One region of the Yersinia canariae genome, then DNA from elsewhere that is predicted to be linked to it. Evidence: predicted binding sites of a transcription regulator. Region 1 holds the regulator's gene; each other region holds the start of a gene.

Region 1 (4,651 bases):
TTTCAACCCATAAAATCCCCAGACAGCCAATGGCAAATAAACTCAACCCTGCTAACAACACGGGTTTACGGCCTAATTTATCAGAAACTGGCCCCCAGACGAGCTGGGCGATAGCGAAACCGGCGAGAAAAATGCTGAGACTGGCACTGATAAAACCGGCGGAGGTTTGCAGTTCTTGCTGCATGGCGCCAAAGGCGGGCAAATACATATCGGTCGCCAGGTAGCCCAACATGCTCAAACCGGCGAGATAGAACATGAAACTTGAAGACGTTTTCATTCTTTATTTCTCTTTATATCCTATGTCCTTGAAACCGCAGGGGATAGCTCTGCTCGTTATTCGGCTCGCCCTCGAGCCTTAGCTCCACGAGATCGCGGCAAGCCGTGCGCCAATCTGCGCGTCACTGATTGGCATGCAATCAACTGATTTATATCAGTTAATTTTATTTAATAAGCTTGCTATCTATCTGCTGCCTCAATGACTTTGGCTAAATTATAATTTTGCAGGCAAAAATTTTGTCATTGAAATTAATGGCGGGGGGCATTCTATCCGGCGAGATATTCTGTTGTGAAACGGTAATATTTGCGACATGCTATCAAAAAAATTGATATCAATTATTTCGTGTGCGTGAGGCGAAAAATCATGTGGTCAGAATATTCATTGGATGTGGTGGATGCAGTTGCGCGTACAGGAAGTTTCAGCGCAGCCGCACAAGAATTGCACCGAGTGCCGTCTGCGGTCAGTTATACCGTGCGCCAATTAGAGGAATGGTTGGCTGTGCCCTTATTTACGCGGCGTCATCGGGACGTAGAATTGACTGAAGCGGGCCGGGTTTTTATCAAGGAAGCCCGAGATGTTATCAAAAAAATGAATAGCACACGCCGCCAGTGTCAGCAAGTCGCGAATGGTTGGCGCGGGCAATTAAATATCGTGGTCGATAAAATCGTCAAACCACAACGTAGCCGTCGTTTAGTGCAGGATTTTTATCGCCATTTCCCCGATATCGAACTGCGAGTGCGTTATGAGGTGTTTAATGGTGTCTGGGATGCGCTGGTGGATGGGCAGGCTGATATGGCGATTGGTGCAACTCGCGCTATTCCTGTTGGTGGGCGGTTTGTCTTTCGCGACATGGGTTTCTTGACCTGGCTTTGTGTGGTGAGTGTTAATCACCCCTTAGCCCATTTAACCGGGCCGCTTAATGATGACCAGCTGCGGCCTTATCCCTCATTGTGCCTGGAAGATACGGCGCGAAATTTGCCGAAACGAGATACTTGGACATTAGATAACCAACAGCGATTGGTCGCACCGGATTGGGCGACGGGAATCGACTGTTTGTGTGAAGGGTTATGTATCGGAATGGTTCCTGCGCATATGGTATCTCCATTGATTCAACAAGGGAAATTGGCGGTATTAACACTGACAGAACCCCTGCCTGACAGCCCGTGTTGCTTGACGTGGGATCAGAATAATCACTCACCGGCCTTAGCATGGATGCTGGCGTATTTGGGTGACAGTGTCACGCTAAATAATGAGTGGTTAAAAGATGATAATGATGTCACGTAGGGCGGCGGGCAGCAGGATTAGCTGCCGGTAGCATGCGGCGCTACCGGCATAGGCAAGATTAACGGCGATAATCGCGGAATGGGCCATCAGCAACAGACCGGCGCTCAACCAACTTAGGATGCACTTCAATTGTTTGCGGGTCTTCGCGTTTACTGATAATACGGTCGAGCAACATGGCAAAAGCGGTTTCGCCCAATCTCTCTTTTGGCTGATGAATTGTGGTCAGCGCAGGTGAGAAATACCGGGCATTACGGACATTGTCATAGCCAATCACCGAAATATCTTGTGGCACCCGCAGGCCCAACTCATCCGCAGCACATATTGCGCCCATGGCCATAATATCGCCGCCACAGAACACCGCGGTCGGGCGATGTTTTTGTGTCAGAATTTGGTGCATGGCCTTATAACCGGATTCGGGTTCAAAATCGCCCTGAACCACCCACTCATCACGTAATTCGATATTGGCTTCCTCTAGTGCTTTCAGGAAGCCCTGATGGCGACCACCGCCAGTATTACGGGATAATTGGCCAGGAATAGCGCCAATATCTCGATGACCGCGCTCAATAAGATAACGGCCGGCTAAATAGCCGCCTTCAAAAGCATTATCAATAATCGAGTCGGTAAAATCACCGCGAGCAGTACCCCAGTCCATCACAACCATGGGGATATTGCGATAATCTTCTAACATTCCCAGTAATTGCTCAGGATATTCAGAACACATCACCAATAATCCATCGACACGTTTTTGCGCCAGCATGGCCAGATAGGCTTTTTGTTTATCCAGATTATTATGTGAATTACATAAAATCAGGGTGTAACCTTTGCTATAACAGCTATTTTCAACTGCTTCGATCACCTCAGCGAAATAGGGCGCTTCACTGGATGTTGCCAACAAGCCAATTGATTTCGTGTGATTCACTTTCAAGCTACGGGCCACAGCACTGGGCGAATAATGCAGCTCTTTAATGGCCGCCCACACTGCGGCCTTAGTATTTTCGGCGACGAAACGAGTTTTATTGATAACGTGCGAAACGGTGGTGGTAGACACACCCGCGTGTTTGGCCACATCTTTAATCGTTGCCATAAAAAGAATGACTCCTAAGCTCACCTGTTACAACAGGTCAGTATTATGTTAATCGTTTGCCTGCATGACTCGAACACCGCTCAGACAGAAACACAATAGTGGGCTGGAGAGCGAAGTCAGATGGTCGTCTGAGAGTATTTATTGGACGTTATTAGTCGGCATACAGTTATGAACTGCGAATTTTGGCTGATCTGGAGGAAAAGTGGAAGAGGTAATCAATGTTATAAAGTGCGTAATGAGCACAAGATTTTTTTTCTTAACTGTGGGAAAATAATTTAACGCACTAATTATGTGCCTTTACCCTACTATACTCTCAATAATGCGGGTAGCAGGAAGGTGGCAAGCGGATGAATCTCGGTGAGTTTACTGTCGTAAATGATTCGGATGATTGCGCGTAGCCAACACCATTGCTACTGAAAGTATGATGAGTATAAAAATTAACCGGCTGAGGAGTTGTTATGGATACCAATCTGAAAATGTCGCTGATTACGACTGTTGGTGCGCTGGCAATGATTATTGCTTTTAGCTTCGTGGCGGTCATGAATTAATTAAACCGCTTGCCGGTGTGAAGTGATAAGTAGGGCGGTTAATCCGCCCTTAATTATGTCTAGAGAAATACCCGCCATCTTTCAAAATACAGGGTTGCTGGTCGCCTCACTCACCCAACTCATTGTGTTATTTCAATTCCTTGGGCTTATTTTATAACCACCTATCTGCAACTTGAAATCTATTGGGTATCACGTCAACACGATTGACTATTTCTTTTGCTGAATTAGGCTAAATTTTTCTCAACGAAAGACCAATTCACCAGCGCCCAGAAGTTCTCCAGATATTTTGGTCGCGCATTACGGTAATCAATATAGTAAGCGTGTTCCCATACATCTACAGTCAACAGCGGCTTATCTTGGGTCGTCAGCGGTGTGGCGGCATTGGATGTACTGACAATAGCCAGAGTGCCATCCGCTTTTTTGACCAGCCACGTCCAGCCCGCACCAAAGTTTTTCACTGCTGCATCAGTAAATTGCGCTTTAAATTCAGCGAAAGAACCGAAGGATTTATTAATGGCCTCGGCGACTTTGCCTGTTGGCTCGCCACCACCATTAGGTGACAAACAGTGCCAATAAAAGGTGTGATTCCAGACTTGAGCTGCATTATTAAAGATGCCGCCGCTGGAGGTTTTGACAATCTCTTCCAGGCTTTTACCGGCAAACTCGGTATCTTTAATCAGATTATTGAGGTTGACCACATAGGTGTTGTGGTGCTTGCCGTAATGGTATTCCAGCGTTTCAGCAGAAATGTGCGGTTCCAGTGCATTTTGTGCATAAGGTAATGCCGGTAATTCAAAAGACATAGCTCTCTCCTTTCGGGGTTGCTCAGGGTGTTTGCTCCTCAAATCCGATCATTAGCAATCGCTAAGAAGGGTGAGGGGCGGTTAAAATCGTAATTGTTGTATTTTTGTTGTGGGTATTAATCTTAACAACTTTCTACAGGAATGACAGATATAACCATACAGTTTGATGGGGAATGGCTGAAGGTTAGACACTGAAATAATGTCATTGAAGGGCCGCGCACCCAATAGGCCACTGGGTGCGGATTGCGAGATTAGCGGATGGTTTTTGGTGTCACGACGCGACGAGCGCCGACATAATGATCTTGCCAATAGTCATTATTGAGCATACTGATGCGAATTTCTTCCCCGGTTCGTGGGGACTGAATAAATTTACCATTGCCTAAATAAACCCCGACATGATCAGCAACACCGCGGTTGGCTATATTGAAGAATACTAAATCACCACTTTCTAATTCAGCCCGTTTTACCGGAGCGGCATCACGTAAATGATACATTTCATTCGCTGTACGTGGCATTTTTATTCTGATGACATCTTTATAGGCATAATAAATAAGCCCGCTGCAGTCAAAACCTGTATTAGGCGAGGTGCCGCCCCAACGATAAGGTTTGCCGACTTGCTTCATCAGTTTACTCATTGCGGTCTGTTTGGCGTGCT
Region 2 (4,651 bases), 350 kb from region 1:
ACAGTATCCGGTCAGCTTAATGGTGAAACCTACGCCAGTGCATTATCCAAGGTTTACACTTTCGGCCCTACTTTCCGAGCTGAGAACTCCAACACCAGCCGTCATTTGGCCGAATTCTGGATGGTCGAGCCAGAAGTTGCTTTTGCTTCATTAGATGATGTCGCTGGTTTGGCAGAGAAAATGTTGAAATACGTTTTCCAAGCGGTATTGAACGAGCGTGCTGATGACATGAAGTTCTTTGCTGAGCGTGTAGATAAAGATGCCGTTGATCGTTTGCAGCGTTTTGTTACCTCAGACTTTGCTCAGGTTGACTACACCGACGCCATTGAGATCTTACTGGCATCCGGACAGAAATTTGAAAATGATGTCTCTTGGGGCATTGATTTATCTTCTGAGCATGAGCGTTATTTGGCTGAGAAACACTTTAAAGCGCCGGTTGTGGTTAAAAACTATCCAAAAGATATCAAAGCCTTCTATATGCGTATGAACGAAGATGGCAAAACCGTGGCAGCGATGGATATTCTCGCCCCGGGTATTGGCGAAATCATCGGTGGTTCACAGCGTGAAGAGCGTTTAGATGTTCTGGATGCGCGTCTGGCTGAAATGGGCCTCAATAAAGAAGATTATTGGTGGTATCGTGATCTTCGTCGCTATGGCACTGTGCCACATTCAGGTTTTGGCCTTGGATTTGAGCGTTTGATCTCCTACGTAACAGGGGTTCAAAACGTCCGGGACGTTATTCCATTCCCACGCACACCAAGAAATGCCAGTTTCTAAATTAGTCATTTAGAAAAAAATTGTATTTTTGTATAAATAAAAGCCAGCTCAGCTGGCTTTTGTCATTTTTTAAAGTTCGATCTGAGTCACAAAGTTCCCTGATATTTACATTTAGTAACACATAGTTTCCCAATGAAACATATTCAGGTAATTGGTAGCATTTTCGGTGTGGATTATAACCCTCGTGAATGGAACACTGCGTTCAGACACAGACGACACCAAACTCTCAACAATAGTTCCAAAAAAATTATTGGCGGCAGTGGCAGGTGTCCGAATAACACCAATGAGGGTAATAATAATGATGAAGCGCAATATTCTTGCAGTAGTAATCCCAGCACTGTTAGTAGCTGGCGCAGCTAATGCAGCAGAAATCTACAACAAAGACGGCAACAAACTTGACCTGTACGGTAAAGTTGACGCGCGTCACCAGTTCTCTGATAACGCTAAACAAGACGGCGACAAATCTTATGTTCGTTTTGGCTTCAAAGGCGAAACCCAAATTACTGACCAACTGACCGGTTACGGCCAGTGGGAATACAACATCCAAGCAAACAACACCGAAGGTGGTGATGCTCAAGATGGCAACGCAACACGTCTGGGCTTTGCTGGTCTGAAATTTGCTGAATTCGGTTCATTCGACTACGGCCGTAACTACGGCGTAATCTATGACGTCAACGCATGGACTGACATGCTGCCAGTGTTCGGTGGTGATTCAATCTCCAACTCTGACAACTTCATGACTGGCCGTTCTACTGGTCTGGCAACTTACCGTAACACTAACTTCTTCGGTCTGGTTGATGGCCTGAACTTTGCCCTGCAATACCAAGGCAAAAACGAACGTAATGGCGATGTTAAAGAATCAAATGGCGACGGCTTCGGCATGTCTTCCACTTATGATATCGGCTACGGCGTGAACTTCGGTGCTGGTTACTCTACTGCAAACCGTACTACTCTGCAGAAAGATGCTTCTACCGCTCCAGGCAACCAAGCTCAAGCATGGAACGTTGGTGCTAAATACGACGCAAACAACGTATACTTGGCTGTTATGTATGCTGAAACTCAGAACATGACTCCATACGGTACCGCAGCTAACACCATCGCGAACAAAACTCGTGACTTGGAAATTACTGCACAGTACCAATTCGACTTCGGTCTGCGTCCATCTTTAGGCTACGTTCAGTCTAAAGGCAAGGATCTGAATGACGCAACTGGCGACAACCATGACCTGTTGAAATATGTTTCTGTTGGTTCTTACTACTACTTCAACAAAAACATGTCTACCTATGTTGATTACAAAATCAACTTGCTGGATGAAGACACCTTCACTGTTAAAAACGGTCTGAACACTGACAACGTTGTTGGTGTTGGCTTGGTTTACCAGTTCTAAGTTAAACTTAATCAAGCAGTTTATCTGCTGACGTAAGTTAAAAAAAGACAGGGCTTCGGCTCTGTCTTTTTGTTTTTATCCTTGGCTGAAATAGGGATATTGCACTGCTGAACGTGTTATTTTGCCGATTTTTCACCCCGAAACTCCCCGCCTCACAACATTCATTTCTTTTTATCGCAAACGGTTGGCAAAGGCCGCAACTGGCGCTACCCTGATGGTTCTGTTTGCTTAACGCTAAGCCATGGAAGCCTCTGACATGTTTGAAAAAATCACTGCTGCACCTGCGGACCCCATTCTGGGCCTGACCGATATTTTCCGCGCGGATGACCGCCCTAATAAAATCAACCTGGGGATCGGTGTCTACAAAGACGAAACCGGGAAAACGCCAGTGCTGACCAGCGTAAAGAAAGCTGAGCAGTATTTGCTGGAAAATGAAGTCACCAAAAATTATTTGGGTATTGATGGCCTGCCGGTTTTCGCCAGCTGTACTCAGGAACTGCTGTTCGGGGCTGATAGCGCTATTATTGCTAATAAACGTGCTCGCACCGCTCAAACCCCTGGTGGTACTGGCGGATTACGTATCGCGGCCGATTTTATTGCCCATCAGACCAGCGCCAAACGTGTCTGGGTCAGTAATCCAAGCTGGCCAAATCATAAAAATATTTTCGCGGCTGCTGGTTTGGAAGTGGTTGAGTATGCTTATTATGACGCGGCAAATCATGCGCTGGACTTCGATGGGTTATTAAAGAGCCTGTCCGAAGCTCAAGCTGGCGACGTCGTGCTGTTCCATGGCTGCTGCCATAACCCGACGGGGATTGACCCAACAGAAGCTCAGTGGAGCCAATTAGCTGAACTGTCAGTGGCTAAGGGTTGGTTACCGCTGTTTGACTTCGCTTATCAAGGTTTTGCCAAAGGTTTGGAAGAAGATGCTCAAGGTTTGCGTATTTTCGCCGCCAAGCATCAAGAATTTATTGTTTGCAGTTCTTACTCCAAAAACTTCGGTCTTTATAATGAACGTGTTGGTGCTTGTACTGTGGTTGCCGCAAACAGTGAAGTAGCGGATATTACCTTTAGCCAAGTTAAAGCGGTCATTCGTGCTAACTATTCCAACCCGCCAGCTCATGGTGCTTCAGTGGTTGCGACCATACTAAGCAACCCTGCCCTGCGTGCTATTTGGGAACAAGAACTGACTGATATGCGCCAGCGTATTCACCGTATGCGCCAATTGTTTGTTAATACTTTGCAGGAAAAAGGCGCTAAGCTAGATTTCAGCTTTATCATCAACCAAAATGGTATGTTCTCGTTCAGTGGCCTGACCAAAGACCAAGTTCTGCGTTTACGCAATGAATTCGCGGTTTATGCAGTAAATTCTGGTCGTGTAAACGTTGCAGGTATGACACCGGACAACATGGCGCCATTGTGTGAAGCTATCGTTGCAGTGCTCTAATTAACTCACTGTGACAGGTTATAAAAAGGGTGCCTTAGGCGCCCTTTTATTTTATCCACCAGCCAATAATCTTAATGGAATAAATATTTAGCAAACTCGTTCATGGGCATAGGTCGCCCATACATATAGCCCTGTAGGTAATCCACATTATGGGCTTGTAAATAACGCATTTGAGTTTCGTTTTCGACTCCCTCGGCAATAGTTTGTAACCCTAGCCGAGTGGCGAGATCAATTACATTGCCCACAATGTGACTCGACAAAGCATCTGAACCAATCATTCCGACAAAGCTTTGGTCAATCTTGAGAAAATCAACTTTAAACTTTTGCAGGTAAGTCAGACTTGAATGCCCGGTACCAAAGTCATCGATAGCAATAAAGACGCCTAAAGCATGAAGTTCAGCAAATAATTTATCTGTGGTCGCATCTGCAACAATCAATTTTCGCTCAGTTAATTCCAACGTAATATTGATTTTATTACCGCCAAAAGCTTGAATAAACTTACGACAGTCGTCTACAAGACTAAGGTCACGGCAATGATTGGCACTGATATTAAAGCCGAAGTGGAAGCCTTCAGGTAATTGATTTACATAAGGCGCAAATTTTGCGCTGACTTGTTGCATAATAGAGCGAGTCATCGGCACGATAAGTTCACTGTCCTCCGCCATCGGAATGAAGTGATTCGGTTGAATTAAACCCTGCTCCGGGTGCCGCCAGCGCATTAAAACTTCACAGCCAATCCAGCATTGTTCCTTACCACTGACAATCGGTTGCAGGTAAGGAATAAATTCGTTATTTTCTAATGCCTGTTTTAATATCTGAGTAGGTGATGCTCCCCTTCCAGATAACCAGAAGACGAGTGCAGCTGACCCAAAACTTATTAATATAAAGAAAATTAAACTACCTTGAGCATATTGACGGGCATAATCTAAATAGTGTTGATTAGACAGTGTGGTACTTAGCGAGTAAGCATATTTATCTGAGGCCAGATATAACAGCTCCCCACTATTAGACGGTTTGCCAGAATGCACTGTCCCTGCCGC
Region 3 (4,651 bases), 1.2 Mb from region 1:
CGCCAACTGCTGGCGACTCAGCCATTGCGAGTCTTGCGCCGCGATGTCTCCGCGAATGTTTGGCCGCTGCGCTATTTCATTCCGGTGATGATAATAGTCGTCGTCGGGCTATTGGCCTTGCTGATGGGCGGGAATTCGCTGCTGTGGGCAATTCTCGGTGGCATGGTGGTGCTGGCGTTGTTGTTAGGTGTTATTGGCTGGGGCGGATTATTGCTATTACGCCGCCTGACAGTCACCCGTTTGTCATTGCGGCTAGCTATCAATCGATTATTGCGTCAGCCGTGGATGACCTTGACCCAACTGGCGGCATTCTCACTGTCATTTATGCTGTTAGCATTGTTATTGGTGCTGCGCGGGGATTTATTAGATCGCTGGCAACAGCAATTGCCGCCGGATAGCCCGAATTATTTCTTATTAAACATCACACCGCAACAGGTGCCGCAAGTCACGGAGTTCCTGACCCAACATCAGATAACTCCGTCGACTTTCTATCCTATCGTCCGAGTGCGTTTGACTGAAATTAATCAGCAACTGGCGACCGAGCGGGTCGCCGAGGATGCACCCGGTGGCGAAGCGGTGAATCGGGAGCTGAATCTGACCTGGCAGCAAGATTTGCCCGCTCATAATATTCTGACCGCAGGACAATGGCCGCCAAAAGCGGATGAAGTGTCAATCGAACAGGGGATTGCTGACCGGCTGGGGATTAACGTCGGCGATAAGCTGACATTCAGTGGCGATACTCAGTCATTTGGTGCCACGGTGAGCAGTGTTCGCCAGGTAGACTGGGAAAGTCTTCGTCCTAATTTCTACTTTATTTTCCCGCCAGGTGCGCTGGATGGGCAGCCACAAACCTGGCTGACCAGTTTCCGATATCAGGGGGATGGCGAGGTTCTGACTCAACTGAATCGCCAGTTCCCGACACTCAGCTTGCTGGATATTGGCGCGATGCTGAAACAGGTCGGGCAGGTGCTGCAACAGGTTAGCCGGGCGCTGGAGGTCATGGTGGTATTAGTGATTATCTGTGGCACTTTACTGTTATTGGCACAGATACAGGTCGGCATGCGCCAGCGCCGTCAGGAGTTGGTGGTCTACCGGACGCTCGGAGCAAGTAAACGCTTACTGCGCGGCACATTGTGGTGGGAATTTGCCCTCTTAGGGCTGGTGGCGGGGCTGGCCGCCGCTATTGGGGCAGAAGCCGCACTTTGGGCTTTACAGCGCTTAGTGTTTGATTTTCCATGGCAACCTAACTGGGTGATGTGGTGGTCATTGCCACTGGCTGCTGCACTGTTGCTGTCACTGTGTGGGGGTTGGCTAGGGGCCAGATTGTTGCAGGGGCGGGCTTTATTCCGCCATTACACGGATTAGAAAGATAACGCGGGCGGCATAAGCTACCCGCGCTTCAATTACAGCTTATCTTGTGCCCAGCGCAGGGCGTTTTGATATTCTGCGGGTAGCAGCGGCGCTAATGCTGCCAATGCCGTGCTTAATGCCGCGCCATCGGGGTCATTTAAGTTCAAATGGCCCACTTTGCGCCCCTCACGCACTTCTTTTTCATACCAATGCAGGTGTACCAATGGCAGTGACAGCCATTCGATATTCACCGGCGTACCAATCAGATTGACCATCGCCGACGGGGTATTCACCACCGGCGTCGGCAGCGGTAAATCCAAAATCGCGCGCAAATGCAGTTCGAACTGACTGATTGAGGCCCCATTTTGGGTCCAGTGACCACTGTTATGCACCCGTGGAGCCAGTTCATTGATAAGCAAATTATCGCCGACGATAAAACATTCCATCGCCATCACACCAACATAATTCAGCTCATCCATAATGGCGGAGAGCATCTTTTCAGCTTGCTGTTGTAATTGATTAGGTTGTAAAAGGCTATCTGGCTGAGGCCGCACCACACTCATGCGCAGAATACCCTCTTCATGCAGATTATGAGTGAGTGGGTAAAAGACGGATTTACCTTGATGGCTGCGGGCGCCGACCAATGAAACTTCGCCGGAAAAATTAATTCCCTGCTCGACAATGCATTCGCCATAAGCATCGGCTGGCAAACTCTCATGTTCACCGGCGCGCAAACGCCACTGACCACGGCCGTCATACCCCCCCACCCGGCGCTTCACGATGGCCAATTCACCCAGCTTAGCGAAAATTTGCGGCCATTCACTGGCGCTTGCCAGCAATTGCCATGGCGCGGTTGCTAAATTAAGACTATCGAGTAATTGCTTTTGAGTCAGGCGATCAGCCAGACGCGGGAAAATATCGCGGTTAACGAAAGCGGTGTGTGTGGCGAGTTCGCGTGTTAAGGCTGTTTCGGGCCAGCGCTCAATCTCGGCGGTAATCACACTGTGCTGATAGGGCACGGCTTCCGGTTCAGCATCTAATCCTACCGGATAAACTGCAATACCCAGCGGCTCACCGGCCTGTCGCAACATGCGGCCTAACTGACCATTGCCTAATACGCAAACCGGCTTCATGCTTCATCCCTCGGATCGGGATTATCCAACACTTCATCCGTTTGGTTTTTACGCCAATCCGCTAAACGCGCAGCCAATTCAGAATCATGCAGCGCCAGTATTTGAGCTGCCAGCAATGCGGCATTCGCCGCACCGGCTTTACCAATTGCCAGTGTTCCCACAGGAATGCCACGCGGCATCTGCACGATAGAATACAAACTGTCGACACCACTTAATGCCGCACTTTGCACTGGGACACCTAAGACCGGCACCAGTGTTTTAGCCGCCAACATACCCGGCAGGTGAGCAGCACCGCCCGCGCCTGCAATAATGACATGTAAGCCATTGGCATCGGCTTGTTCGGCAAAACTGAACAGTTTATCTGGGGTTCGGTGTGCAGAAACGACTTCGACATGGAACGGGACATTGAGCGTGGTGAGCACGTCGGCGGCGAACTGCATGGTGGCCCAGTCACTCTTGGACCCCATTACGATAGCGATTTTAACCCCGGCTGCATAAGCCGAATCGAGGTTAGCTCCCATGGGTGTAAAGCTCCTGTGATTGCGCAAGCGTCGGCCAGAACGATGTTACCTAAATCGTGACTGGCGAAGAGGGCGTAGAGCATATCATGAGCCAAAGGCGAGGAAAACGGTTGCGTAGCGGCTTTTAGTGGGTTTTATCGGTTTTTTTATGTGAAGATAAGAAAAAATAGTGCGGTAATTATTGACCACAAGTTGATTAAAACGGGAATTTAATCAGCTCGACACTCTCTTGAGTGACTTTGACCATTGAGCCTTCAACATGCCAGGCGCCCAAAACGGCACGGTGCGCTGTTGCTCCGGGTAATTTTACATTATGTACATCAGGGCGATGAGTGTGCCCGTGAATCATCCAACTGACATTATTCCGCTCGAAGGTGTCAATCACGGCTTGCGGATTGACATCCATAATCAGCTGCGATTTACCGCTATTATTTTGCTGGCTTTGATTGCGCATATAAGCCGCAATGCGTAACCGGAAGCGCAGAGGCAGCCACAGGAATAATTTTTGGATAATTGGGTTGTGTACCCGGCGGCGAAAATGCTGATAGTCAGCATCATCGGTACATAAGGTATCGCCATGTAAAATAACAATTTTACGGCCATACAAATCAACAACTTTTTCTTCCGGTAGCAAGGTCATGCCACTTTCAAGAGCAAAGCGTTTACCGAGCAGAAAATCACGGTTACCGTGAATAAAATAGCAGGGCACTCCCTGTTGCTGGAGTGATTTTAACGCAGCAGCAATTTGCCGATACAGTGGCTCGGGGTCATCATCGCCAATCCATGACTCGAATAAATCGCCAAGGATATATAACGCATCAGCATGAATAGCATCACGCTGGATAAAATGCAGGAAACCGGCAGTAATTGCCGGTTCCTGAATGCTAAGATGCAAATCAGCAATAAAAAGCGTGCTCATTAAGCCGTCATTACTCGCTTACAGTAACGCTTTTAATGATGACATCTTCTTTTGGCACATCTTGATGCATACCGCTACGGCCAGTAGAAACGTTTTTGATTTTATCAACTACGTCCAGACCGTCAGTGACTTCAGCGAACACACAGTAACCCCAACCATCTGGGCGCTCTGAGCGGAAGTTCAGGAAGTCGTTGTCGGCAACGTTAATAAAGAACTGAGCTGTAGCAGAGTGTGGGTCGTTGGTACGCGCCATTGCCAAGGTGCCACGGGTGTTTTTCAGACCGTTGTTGGCTTCGTTCTTAATAGGCGCGTCAGTTGTTTTTTGGTTCATGCCCGGCTCAAAACCGCCGCCTTGAATCATGAAACCATCGATAACACGGTGGAAGATAGTGTTATCATAGAAACCTTTACGGCAGTAGTTCAGGAAGTTTTCAACGGTAACCGGCGCTTTATCCGCGAAGGTGTTGATGACGATATCGCCGTGATTAGTATGAAAAGTGACCATAATAATATTCCTGCTAGTGTAATAAGTGTATTCACAGATGAGTCGTAACTCTTTAGACGGCTCTTATATCATATCTGTGAGATTGAGTCAGCACTCGAAACGCCGCCTTTGTAGGCGAAAAAGTGCTGTATCAGAAGCCGATTTGCCGCATAATCTGATGATATCCCTTTAAACCATGCGTATCGCAAAAACAAAAACCACGGAATGTCCCGATGCTAAAGAT
Region 4 (4,651 bases), 1.0 Mb from region 1:
TCATCATGTATTGAGCTACTTTATAGTGAATTTAGTGGGGATAGCGATTGCTGTGTATAATGCACGCCGCAAAAGTGCCAGAGAGGTTAATGTGTCTACTGATAAGAATTTGTCTTCTGAATGTACTTCGCCCGCGGAATACAGCGATGAATACTGGATGCAGCGAGCATTAGCATTAGCGCTGCGCGCGCAAGCAGAGGGCGAAGTTCCGGTGGGCGCAATATTGGTGCTGGACAATCAGGTTATTGGTGAGGGATGGAACCGGTCTATTCGTGATAATGATCCAACCGCTCATGCCGAAATCATGGCGTTGCGCCAAGGTGGGCAAGCAGTGCAGAACTATCGCCTGATAGATGCCACTTTATATATCACTCTGGAGCCGTGCGTGATGTGTGCCGGGGCCATGGTGCACAGCCGGATTCGCCGCTTGGTGTATGGCGCTAATGATTTGAAAACTGGCGCAGCAGGATCATTGATGGATATTTTGCGCCATCCTGGGATGAATCATCAGATAGAGATTACTGCGGGAGTGTTGGCTGATGCTTGCTCCCACCAATTGAGTGCGTTTTTTCGCTTGCGGCGCGAGCAACAAAAAGCGTTGAAACTCGCCATGCGGGTATCGAATGATCAATGAGTTATCTCGCCATCTCACTAATTATTGATTGACCAGCCGGGGCCGACCACCGGGTAACCTTTACCCAGTTCGGCCTCAATAGCAGCATGTTGTGCAGCTTTTTTCTCTTTTTCCTGCAAGTATCCTTCCAGACTGACCTGATAGCGGCGAATGTTTTCGACATAGTTATAGGCTTCATGACCCCGGGCGTAACCATAAGTGGTGCTCGGGTAGTAGCGTTTTTGGCTCAACATTGGTAGCCGCATTTTTACGTCAACCCAACTGTCGGGATTGCCATTTTGGCTTTTGGTCAGCTTGCGGGCATCAAGCATATGGCCGTAACCCAAGTTATATGCCGCCAGCGCGAACCAAATGCGTTCATCTTCAGGAATGGTATCCGGCACTTTTTGCATTAACCGCTGTAAGTAAACCGAGCCGCCTTTAATGCTCTCTTCGGGATCAATCCTGTCTTTGACTCCCAAGCCACTGGCAGTTGCTCGCGTGAGCATCATCAAGCCGCGCACCCCGGTGGGGGAGGTAGCTTGTGGATTCCAATGGGATTCCTGGTAAGCGATTGCGGCCAGTAGTTGCCAGTCAATTTCACCGGCATGTTTTTCAAACAATGGCCGGAAAGAGGGCAATACGGCGTCGATGGCGGAAAGAAATGTTTTGGTATCGACATAATCAAAACTGCCGACATGGCCGAGATATTTTTCCTCCAGACGCGCCAAACTGCCGTCTTCCACCGTCTGACTGTAGAAATCAAGCATCGCCGCATACAGGCTGTCATCATTGCTCTGTTGGAAATACCAAGTCACCGGTTCTTCATCTGTGACGTCAAATGCTACGGCTAATTGCGGGTGAATGCGTTGCAGCAGGGCAATGGTGACGGAATCCCCGAGGGTATAATCGAGCTTACCATCAGCGACTTGCTCCAATAACTCTTTTCCAGAGCGGTCAACGGACGAGCCCCAGTTAAGGTCGGGGTATTTGGTCTGTTTAAGCTGCTTTAAGGTCGTCATATGGGCCGAACCGGAAGCCACAATCAACTGGCCTTTCAGGTCACTGAATGATTTTGGCCGTGTAGCCCCCAACCGGTAGACCAACTGTTGTGAGACAGAATAATAGGCAGGGCCGGTGCGCGCCCGGTTAAGACGTTCGCTGTTATAAATTAGCCCGGCAGCAATCAGGTCTGCATCATCGCTATCTAAAGCATCAAATAGATCGTTGATATTATGATGTGGGGTCACCACCAACTTAACCCCCAGATAGTCAGCAAAACGTTTTGCCAGCTCATAGTCGAGACCGGAAGGGCCATCCTTTCCGGTAGAGTAGATAAGCGGTGAACTTATTGTGCCAACTCGCAGTTCGCCACGGGCTTTTATACGGTCCAGTTGCCCTTCTTGACTACTGCGCCAGGGAATATTAGGCCACAGCGCGAGGGCCAGAAGTAAGGCGATTACACCGATAACAAAGTAATTTAATTTTATGCGCGTCAAATAGTTATCTCTCGGCAGCGCTCTTTATATGTGTGTCATGAAGCTGAAAATCGACATGGTTAAATCCCCAGTGGAGTGGCATTTTGCGCAACAAATCGTCAGTGTGCAACTTTAATTGCTAGCTATTTATCCGGCATTCAACGGATATCTCTCACCGAGGTTTCTGACGCAATTATGAATAATAGCTACGCAAACGGTTTCGTCGGCGGCTTAGATTCACTATAATGGCGCGCGTTTTCCCCTGTTGCGCCCAATGAAGTGCTGTCCCAGTCGCTTCGAAGACGAGAGAAACTTAGATTATGGAAATACTGCGTGGTTCGCCCGCTTTGTCGGCTTTTCGTATTACCAAACTGCTGTCCCGTTGCCAGGATGCTCATCTGCCAGTAGATGACATTTACGCCGAATATGTTCACTTTGCCGATGTTAGCGCCCCATTGAGCGCTGACGAACACGCCAGACTCCAGCGGCTGCTCAAGTATGGACCCTCTCTCCCCGAACATGCGCCAGAAGGGCGTTTACTGCTGGTGACCCCAAGGCCGGGGACAATTTCTCCATGGTCTTCCAAAGCGACTGATATTGCACACAACTGTGCATTGCCGCAGGTTTTGCGTTTAGAGCGCGGTCTGGCTTTCTATATACAAGGCCCGAATCTGACCGAAAATCAATGGCAGCAATTGTCGGCACTGCTGCACGACCGCATGATGGAAACGGTCTTCACTGATTTACAGCAAGCCGCGCAACTGTTCTCTCACCACCAGCCAGCCCCGGTACAACGGGTGGATATTCTGGCTCAGGGCCGCAGTGCACTGGATCAGGCCAATATCAAATTGGGCCTGGCACTGGCTCCCGATGAAATTGATTATCTGCTGGCAGCCTTTACTGGTCTGGGGCGCAACCCGACGGATATCGAGCTGTATATGTTTGCTCAGGCCAACTCTGAGCATTGCCGTCATAAGATTTTTAATGCGGACTGGAAAATTGATGGTGTTGAGCAGCCAAAATCGCTGTTCAAAATGATCAAAAATACCTTTGAACATACACCGGATTACGTGCTGTCTGCCTATAAAGACAATGCCGCGGTAATGGAAGGTTCTCAGGTTGGGCGCTTCTTTGCTGCGCCCGAAAATGGGGTGTATGGCTACCATCAGGAAGAGGCGCATATCCTGATGAAAGTGGAAACTCATAATCACCCGACGGCGATTTCTCCGTGGCCGGGTGCCGCTACCGGCTCGGGTGGTGAGATTCGTGATGAAGGTGCCACCGGGCGCGGTGCTAAGCCGAAAGCCGGTTTGGTGGGCTTCTCCGTGTCTAACTTGCGTATTCCCGGCTTTGAACAGCCGTGGGAAGAGAATTTCGGCAAGCCGGACCGCATTGTTACTGCATTGGATATCATGACCGAAGGCCCACTGGGTGGCGCGGCATTTAACAATGAATTTGGTCGCCCGGCGCTGCTGGGTTATTTCCGCACCTATGAAGAGCGCGTAAACAGCCATAACGGCACTGAGCTACGTGGCTATCATAAGCCCATCATGCTGGCTGGTGGGATTGGCAATATTCGCGCCAATCATGTGCAAAAAGGTGAAATCACCGTGGGTGCCAAGCTGGTGGTGCTCGGTGGCCCATCGATGAATATCGGTCTGGGCGGCGGCGCGGCTTCTTCTATGGCATCCGGCCAGTCTGATGCGGATCTGGATTTTGCTTCCGTCCAGCGCGATAACCCGGAAATGGAACGCCGCTGTCAGGAAGTGATTGACCGCTGCTGGCAGTTAGGGGACCACAACCCAATCCTGTTCATTCATGATGTCGGGGCCGGCGGTTTGTCCAACGCTATGCCAGAATTGGTCAGTGACGGCGGTCGTGGCGGCCGCTTTGAGCTGCGTGACATTCTTAATGACGAGCCGGGCATGAGCCCGCTGGAAGTGTGGTGTAACGAGTCTCAGGAACGTTACGTCATGGCGATCGCTCCTGCGCAGATGGCCCAGTTTGATGAGATTTGCCGCCGTGAACGCGCCCCTTATGCGGTTATTGGTGAAGCCACGGAAGAGTTGCATCTGACCCTGAATGACCGCCATTTCGATAACCAACCAATTGATATGCCGCTGGATGTGCTGTTAGGCAAAACGCCGAAAATGCTGCGTGATGTCACCCGCCTGCAAGCTCAGGGTGATGCTCTGCAACGGGCCGAAATCAATATTGCTGATGCGGTAAAACGCGTGATGCATTTGCCGGCCGTGGCGGAGAAAACCTTCCTCATCACTATTGGTGACCGCACCGTAACCGGTATGGTGACCCGTGATCAGATGGTTGGCCCATGGCAGATCCCAGTGGCTGACTGCGCGGTAACCAGCGCCAGTCTGGACAGTTACTATGGCGAGGCGATGTCTCTGGGCGAACGTGCGCCCGTGGCTTTGCTGGACTTTGCGGCTTCCGCCCGTTTGGCGGTTGGCGAAGCATTGACCAATATCGCGGCGACGCAAATTGGCGAACTCAAGCGGATTAAACTGTCTGCTAACTGGATGTCTGCGGCCGGTCACCCCGG

What was found. Region 1 encodes PurR, which represses purine synthesis genes. Its sites were predicted from a motif close to CANGCAAACGTTTGCNTG; they were not measured.
Positions count from the first base shown of each region.
Region 2: F0T03_RS08510 (amino acid aminotransferase) is a predicted target of PurR. The motif match lies at 2,338-2,355, and genes of this name have one in related genera.
Region 3: purE (5-(carboxyamino)imidazole ribonucleotide mutase) is a predicted target of PurR. The motif match lies at 3,104-3,121, and genes of this name have one in related genera.
Region 4: purL (phosphoribosylformylglycinamidine synthase) is a predicted target of PurR. The motif match lies at 2,299-2,316, and genes of this name have one in related genera.

Region 1 covers NZ_CP043727.1:2,187,535-2,192,185, forward strand. The annotation lists gene punC (purine nucleoside transporter PunC) at 1-277, opposite strand, end outside; gene punR (DNA-binding transcriptional activator PunR) at 641-1,561, shown strand; gene purR (HTH-type transcriptional repressor PurR) at 1,620-2,645, opposite strand; gene cydH (cytochrome bd-I oxidase subunit CydH) at 3,104-3,193, shown strand; gene sodB (superoxide dismutase [Fe]) at 3,418-3,996, opposite strand; gene F0T03_RS10140 (C40 family peptidase) at 4,248-4,651, opposite strand, start outside.
Region 2 covers NZ_CP043727.1:1,839,729-1,844,379, reverse strand. The annotation lists gene asnS (asparagine--tRNA ligase) at 1-777, shown strand, start outside; gene ompF (porin OmpF) at 1,079-2,164, shown strand; gene F0T03_RS08510 (amino acid aminotransferase) at 2,421-3,611, shown strand; gene F0T03_RS08505 (EAL domain-containing protein) at 3,683-4,651, opposite strand, start outside.
Region 3 covers NZ_CP043727.1:3,365,217-3,369,867, reverse strand. The annotation lists gene ybbP (putative ABC transporter permease subunit YbbP) at 1-1,365, shown strand, start outside; gene purK (5-(carboxyamino)imidazole ribonucleotide synthase) at 1,404-2,483, opposite strand; gene purE (5-(carboxyamino)imidazole ribonucleotide mutase) at 2,480-3,004, opposite strand; gene F0T03_RS15605 (UDP-2,3-diacylglucosamine diphosphatase) at 3,201-3,923, opposite strand; gene ppiB (peptidylprolyl isomerase B) at 3,934-4,428, opposite strand; gene cysS (cysteine--tRNA ligase) at 4,641-4,651, shown strand, end outside.
Region 4 covers NZ_CP043727.1:1,184,765-1,189,415, forward strand. The annotation lists gene tadA (tRNA adenosine(34) deaminase TadA) at 53-634, shown strand; gene mltF (membrane-bound lytic murein transglycosylase MltF) at 652-2,112, opposite strand; gene purL (phosphoribosylformylglycinamidine synthase) at 2,412-4,651, shown strand, end outside.